2 linked regions of the Reyranella humidisoli genome follow. Each later gene encodes a partner of the first gene's protein in a complex. Links are inferred from orthologs where the notes say so. Each region holds a gene or a part of one and is shown in the gene's direction. Other genes may lie near its edges. The genes, in order: hisH and hisF.

Region 1 (3,161 bases):
GGTTCGGCGGGCGGCGGCTGCCGGGGCTGGGCTGGGCCGGCATCGTACTGGCTTTCGCGGGCGTCGTGCTGGTCGTGAACAACAGCCTCACCTCGGTCACGCTGTCGTTCGGCAGCCTGGACGGCACCCTGCTCTGGATGCTCTCGGCTTTCGCCTGGGCGCTCTATGTTGAGCGCTGCGCGCCATACAATCAGCGGCTGGGCGCGCTTCCGGTCATGGCCTGGACGACCCTGCTCGGCTCGCTCGTACTGGTGCCGATCTCGCTCGCTTTCGATTCCTTGAGCGAGTTCGGACGGCTCGACGACAGGCTGCTGGGCTTCTGGCTCTACACTGCCATCTTCCCGGTGGGCGTCGCCTTCCTTGGCCTCACCGCCGGGCTGGAGCGGCTCGGGGTCAGCCGGGTCATGGTCTACATGTACCTGATCCCGGTGGCCGGGGTCGGTCTCTCGGCGGCCTTCTTCGGCGATCCGCTCACCACCGCCCGGGTGCTGGGCGGGCTGATCGTGCTGGCCGGCGTCATTCTGACGCGTGTCGCGCTCGACCGTGCCGCCCGCGTTCCTGTATGAACCTCCCCATGGCCACGACCACCACTCCCTTGACCACACCCGGCGCCGGCGGACGACGCGCGACCGTGGAGCGGGCGACCAAGGAAACCCGCATCGCCGCCGCCATCAACCTCGACGGCACCGGCGTCTACGACATCAAGACCGGCATCGGCTTCCTCGACCACATGCTCGAGCAGCTCTCCCGCCACAGCCTGATCGACATCACGCTGCGCGCCGAGGGCGACCTGCACATCGACTATCATCACACGACGGAAGATGCCGGCATCGTGCTGGGCGAGTGCCTGTCCAAGGCGCTGGGCGACCGCAAGGGCATCCGCCGCTACGGCAGCGCCACCATCCCGATGGACGAGACGCTGACCGAGGTGGCGCTCGATGCGTCGAACCGGCCGTACCTGATCTGGAAGGTCGAATTCACCAAGCCAAAGCTTGGCACGATGGACACCGAGCTGTTCAAGGAATGGTTCCAGGCCTTCGCCCAGCTGGGCGGCCTGACGCTGCACGTGTGGAACCACTACGGCGAGAACAACCACCACATCGTCGAGAGCTGCTTCAAGGGCATCGCCCGGGCGCTGCGCGTCGCGGTCGAGATCGACCCGCGGCAGACGACGGCGGTGCCCAGCACCAAGGGCGTGCTCTAGGCACCCCGACATGACCGTCGCAATCGTCGACTACGGCTCCGGCAACCTGCGCTCTGCCGCCAAGGCCTTCGAGCGCGCCGCGCGCGAGGCGGGCACGGACCCGCGCGTGCTGGTGACGTCGTCACCGGCCGAGGTCGCCGCCGCCGACCGCATCGTGCTGCCGGGCGTCGGCGCCTTCGCCGACTGCCGCGCCGGCCTCTATGGCGTGCCGGGCATGGTCGACACGTTGCAGCGCGAAGTGATCGAGCGCGGCAAGCCTTTCCTCGGCATCTGCGTGGGCATGCAGCTCATGGCCACCCGCGGCGTCGAATACGGCATCCATGCCGGGCTCGACTGGATCGCCGGCGACGTGGTGCGCATAGAACCGGGCAAGGATCATCTCAAGATTCCGCACATGGGCTGGAACGAGCTGTCGGACCTCAAGGCGCACGCGTTGCTCGACGGGATCCACCCGCACGACCATGCCTATTTCGTCCATTCCTTCCAGCTTGCGGCCAGCAAGCCCGAAACGGTGCTGGGACTGACCGACTATGGCGGACCGGTCACGGCCATCGTCGGCCGCGATAATCTCGCGGGCACGCAGTTCCATCCGGAGAAGAGCCAGGCCACCGGCCTGCGGCTGATCGCCAACTTCCTGCGCTGGAAACCCTGATCCCGTAACCAACCGGCTTCGCGCGCGTTTCTCCGCTGTTCATGAACAGAGGAGACGCCATGCACGCGCATCCGAGGCCGTCCCGCTTCCCGCCGGCCCGCGGGTCCCTCAGCGCGCCCCTCGCGCGCGCCATCGAGGCCTGCCATGCCTGTGCCGAGGCCTGCGTTTCCTGTGCCGATGTGAGCCTCGACGATGCCGCGGTCAGCCTCTCCCGCTGCATCCGGCTGGCGCTGGATTGCGCGGAGGCCTGCGCCACCACAGGTCCGGCGCTGGCGCGTGTCACCGCCTCCAATTCAGTCCTGCTGCGAAGCATGGCCGAAACCTGTGCCGGACTCTGCGAAGCCTGCGCCGCCGAATGCGACCTGCATGTCGACGAGCACGACCACTGCTGCCTGTGCGCCAAGGCCTGCCGGGCATGCGAGACGGCCTGCCGGGACGCCGCGATATCGCTGGGCGCGGCGGGACCCTAGTCAAAGAGCGGATGGCGACGGATCCGGCGAGATCGACCTTGTTCCGCGAGGACTGATCGCCGATCCTTCGCCTGCATGTCCCTCGGCCCCTTCGACACGTTGTTCGCCTTCCTCGGCAGGCTTTCCAGCGGCAACCTTCACCTCGCCGGCCTCCTCGTCCTGCTGATCCTGCTGGCCTCCCTTGAGATCGGCGTCCGGTTCGGGCGGCTCGCCGCCAGTCGTCATGTCCCCACCGAAGGCGAGAAATCGTCGGTCAATTTCGCGACGGCCGGCATGATGGGTCTGTTGGCGTTCCTGCTGGGCGTTTCGCTGTCGATGGCTTCGGACCGCTACCAGCAGCGCCGCGATTCGGTCCTGGCCGAGGCCAATGCGATCGGCACCGTCTGGCTGCGCGCCAGCGTCGGGACGGGCGCAGAGGGTGCGGCGCTGCAAAAGCTCTTGCGCGAGTACACCGAAGTCCGCATCGCGGTAGTGACCGGTTCGAACCCCTCGCCGCCCGAGGAGCTGCTGCAGCGCACGAACAACCTCCAGTCCGAGATATGGGCCCTCGCCCGCACCGTGGCCGAACGCTCGCCGACGCCGATCTCGGGCCTCTTGCTCACGTCACTCAACGAGATGATCGACCTGTCGCTGACGAACAGGCGCAATCTGAACGCCCATGTGCCGGCCTACATATTACGGCTCCTCCTGACCGTCTCGATCTTCGCGGTCGGGGCGGTGGGCTACGGGTTCGGCCTCGTCGGCAGCCGCCAGCTCCTGCTATCGGTGGTGCTGCTCGCGGTCTGGACCCTCGCCATCGTGCTGATCATTGACATCGACCGGCCGCAGACCGGCG
Region 2 (3,256 bases), 420 kb from region 1 along the record:
TATCGGAGCGACGCCGCGCCGAAGCCATCGGCTTCATGGACCGGCTCGAGCAGACGCTGGGCGACGGCCGCGGGGTCCTGGTACCGCCCGCCTACGGCGTCGCCGATGTCGTCTGGACCGTGTTTCTGGGACGGATGGAATTCGCCGGTCTCGGGCAGGAGATCCCGAAGCGGCCGGCGCTCGCGCGCTATTGGGCAGCCATGCAGGCGCGTCCCAGCTTTTCCGCTGCGGACATCTGGACGAAGTTTCACCTCGGCCGCCTGATCGGGGGGATCATCGGCATAAGCCGAAGCTGACGGCGACCGATCGGGGTGGCGCCCCGGGCCCCCCCGCGCTAAACCCCCGCCGCCATGATCCTTTTCCCCGCGATCGACCTCAAGGACGGCAAGTGCGTGCGCCTTCTCCGCGGCGACATGCAGCGTGCCACCGTGTTCAACGACAGCCCGGCCGCCCAGGCCAAGGCCTTTGCCAATGCCGGCTGCGAGTGGCTGCATCTGGTCGACCTGAACGGTGCGGTCGAGGGCCATCCGGTCAACCGCGCGGCGGTCGAGAGCATCCTGAAGGACGTCGAGGTGCCGACCCAGCTCGGCGGCGGCATCCGCACCATCGAGAGCATCGCGCAGTGGTTCGAGGCGGGCGTGAAGCGGGTGATCCTGGGCACCATCGCAGTCAAGGAGCCGGGCCTCGTGAAAGCCGCCTGCAAGCAGTGGCCCGGCCAGATCGCGGTCGGCATCGACGCCCGCGAGGGCATCGTCGCAGTCGACGGCTGGACCAAGCAGAGCACGGTGCGGGCGCTCGATCTCGCCCTGCGCTTCGAGGATGCCGGAGTCTCGGCCATCATCTACACCGACATCGACCGCGACGGCGCGATGGGCGGCGTCAACGTCGATGCCACGGTCACGCTGGCGCAACATCTCACCACGCCGGTCATCGCCTCGGGCGGCGTCAGCTCGCTCGACGATCTGCGCGAACTGAAGCCCACCGAGGAGTTCGGCATCGTCGGCGCCATCGTCGGCCGCGCGCTCTATGACGGTCGCGTGACGGTGCCCGACGCGATCCGCGTGCTGAAGGGCGAGTAGCGGCGCCATGCTCAAGGTCCGCATCATCCCCTGCCTCGACGTGAAGGATGGCCGCGTCGTGAAGGGCGTGCAGTTCGTGGGCCTGCGCGATGCCGGCGATCCCGTGGAGCAGGCGCGCATCTACGACGCCGCCGGCGCCGACGAGCTCACCTTCCTCGACATCACGGCCAGCCACGAGAACCGCGACACCATCCTCGACGTCGTCGGTCGCACGGCGGAGCAGTGCTTCATGCCGCTGACCGTGGGCGGTGGCGTGCGCCAGGTCGAAGACATCCGCCGGCTGCTGCTGGCCGGCGCCGACAAGGTCTCGATCAACTCCGCGGCGGTGGCGCGGCCGGAATTCGTGCGCGAAGCCGCCCGGAAGTACGGCGACCAGTGCATCGTCGTGGCGATCGACGCGCGCAGCACCGCGCCCGGCAAGTGGGAAGTCTTCACCCATGGCGGCCGCAAGGGCACCGGCCTCGATGCGATCGAGTGGGCGTGCCGCATGGCGGAGTCGGGCGCGGGCGAGATCCTGCTCACCTCGATGGATCGGGACGGCACCAAGTCGGGTTTCGATCTCGAACTGACCCGGGCCGTGTCGGATGCGGTGCCGGTGCCGGTCGTCGCATCTGGCGGAGTCGGCACGCTCGATCATCTGGTCGACGGCGTGACGAAGGGCGGTGCCTCGGCCGTTCTCGCCGCATCGATCTTCCACTTCGGCGAATTCACCATCTCGCAGGCGAAGGAACATCTCGCGCAAGCCGGCGTGCCGGTGCGACAAATCTCGCGCGCGACATGATTTTGGCGTAGAATCAGCACGGCGCCCGTCGAAGAGGCGTAGTGAAGTTTCTATCGCCCGTCCCCCTGGGCGCCGGAGTTCCCCGCGGATGGCGAAGAAGAAAAAAGCCAGGAAGGCTCGAAGCAAGCCCGGCATCGTCACGATCGACGAACATACGCTCGATCGCCTGTATCTCGTGATCGACAGCCGCAAGGGCGCCGATCCCGAAACGTCCTACACCGCGCGCCTGTTCAGCCGAGGCCGCCAGCAGATCGCCAAGAAACTGGGCGAGGAAGCCGTCGAGGCGCTGATCGAGGGCATCCGTGGCGACAAGCCCAAGCTCGTCGCCGAAAGCGCCGACATGCTCTACCACCTGCTCACGCTATGGGCCGCCGTCGGCGTGAAGCCGAAGGCGGTCTGGGACGAACTGGCCCGCCGCGAAGGCCTGTCCGGCATCGCCGAGAAGGCCAGCCGGAAGCGTTCATAATTGTCGTCCTGAGTGAAGCGAAGGACCTGGCAGAACGACCGGCGGACTCCTTGGCGGACGCCCGCTCAGTGCGGCGGCATCGGGATGAAGAGCGGCGGCGTGCGGGTCGACTTGCTGCGCGCCTTGATGTCCTCGTCGTTGGCGCCGTGCGGCTTCAGGTAGACATAATAGGGCGTGCGGCGCTCCACGACGTCGTTGCCGGGCTGCGCCTTCTCGCTCACCAGCAGGTCCGACTGGATGCGGACATGCATGTAGCCCGGAATCAGTTCGGCCCAGTTGGCGACGTCGGGCGTGAACACGACGTCATAAGTGTAGCCGTCCACCACCTTCACGACGCCCCAGCTCACGCCGGGCGCCGGACGTGACGGGACCTGCTGCCAGACCATGCCCGACTGAACAAAGACGGAGACCGCGTTCAGCATGACGTAGAGCGGACCGTTCGGGCTGACGTTCTGCAACGACAGCGTCATGCGGTACGACTTGCCGTCGGGTTCGTAGGCGATGCCTTTCAGCTCGACATAGAGCGAGCGCATCGCGGCGTTCTCGAGCAGCAGCCGCGCCTGGCGGGCTTCGCGCAGCGACCGCGCCTGGTAGAGGCCGACGGCGGCATCGATCGCGAAGGCCGTCAGCACCACCATGACGACGCCGATCGCGACCGGCGAGCGCCACAGATCGAAGCGGCGGCCGAGCTTCACGGCGACGGTGGCAGGCGCATCGACCTTGCGCGGCGCCGCCTCGCGCAGCTCATTCAGCAGGCCCGGCGCGGACGGCGCCCCGCCCGGCATCACCGTCGCACCCAGCCGCCGCCGCAGCACGCGCACCTCGGACTGGGCGGCGCTCAGCTCGCGCCGCAGCCCGGCGATCACCGCGTCTTTGTCGGGCTCGGCCGGTGGCTCGCTCATGCGACGATCGTCCCGTGGGCGATGTGCA

The links.
Region 2: the proteins of hisH (region 1) and hisF are in contact, whole or in part, in a crystal structure (PDB 6RU0), measured with the Thermotoga maritima proteins. The link is inferred for Reyranella humidisoli from one-to-one orthologs. Residues at the interface, in WP_004080484.1 of Thermotoga maritima: Asn15, Arg18, Arg22, Arg117, Leu118, Pro119, His120, Met121, Gly122, Trp123, Asn124, Asn134, Gly135, Tyr136, Tyr138, Val140, Tyr158, Glu180, Lys181, Ser182, Ser183, Lys184, Ile185; in WP_004080486.1 of Thermotoga maritima: Met1, Leu2, Ala3, Arg5, Ser40, Glu41, Asp45, Glu46, Ala70, Glu71, Ile73, Asp74, Ile75, Pro76, Phe77, Asp98, Lys99, Ser122, Gln123, Glu161, Thr195, Leu196, Asn247, Arg249, Glu251.

The regions. Positions count from the first base shown.
Region 1 is NZ_JAHOPB010000001.1:1,538,040-1,541,200, reverse strand. What follows is about bases 189-3,035. They hold hisH (imidazole glycerol phosphate synthase subunit HisH), read left to right. Parts: upstream 189-1,214; coding sequence 1,215-1,856; downstream 1,857-3,035. Other genes in these bases: KQ910_RS07520 (bestrophin-like domain), read left to right, coding at 2,402-3,035; KQ910_RS07525 (four-helix bundle copper-binding protein), read left to right, coding at 1,916-2,326; hisB (imidazoleglycerol-phosphate dehydratase HisB), read left to right, coding at 575-1,204; KQ910_RS07540 (DMT family transporter), read left to right, coding at 189-566. Also shown: more of KQ910_RS07540, read left to right, coding at 1-188; more of KQ910_RS07520, read left to right, coding at 3,036-3,161. UniProt on the Escherichia coli protein: IGPS catalyzes the conversion of PRFAR and glutamine to IGP, AICAR and glutamate. The HisH subunit catalyzes the hydrolysis of glutamine to glutamate and ammonia as part of the synthesis of IGP and AICAR.
Region 2 is NZ_JAHOPB010000001.1:1,116,999-1,120,254, forward strand. The notes cover bases 32-2,973. They hold hisF (imidazole glycerol phosphate synthase subunit HisF), read left to right. Parts: upstream 32-1,086; coding sequence 1,087-1,860; downstream 1,861-2,973. Other genes in these bases: KQ910_RS05440 (glutathione S-transferase family protein), read left to right, coding at 32-296; hisA (1-(5-phosphoribosyl)-5-[(5-phosphoribosylamino)methylideneamino]imidazole-4-carboxamide isomerase), read left to right, coding at 351-1,079; KQ910_RS05455 (phosphoribosyl-ATP diphosphatase), read left to right, coding at 1,949-2,326; KQ910_RS05460 (hypothetical protein), read right to left, coding at 2,392-2,973. Outside these bases: more of KQ910_RS05440, read left to right, coding at 1-31; more of KQ910_RS05460, read right to left, coding at 2,974-3,228; KQ910_RS05465 (ABC transporter ATP-binding protein), read right to left, coding at 3,225-3,256.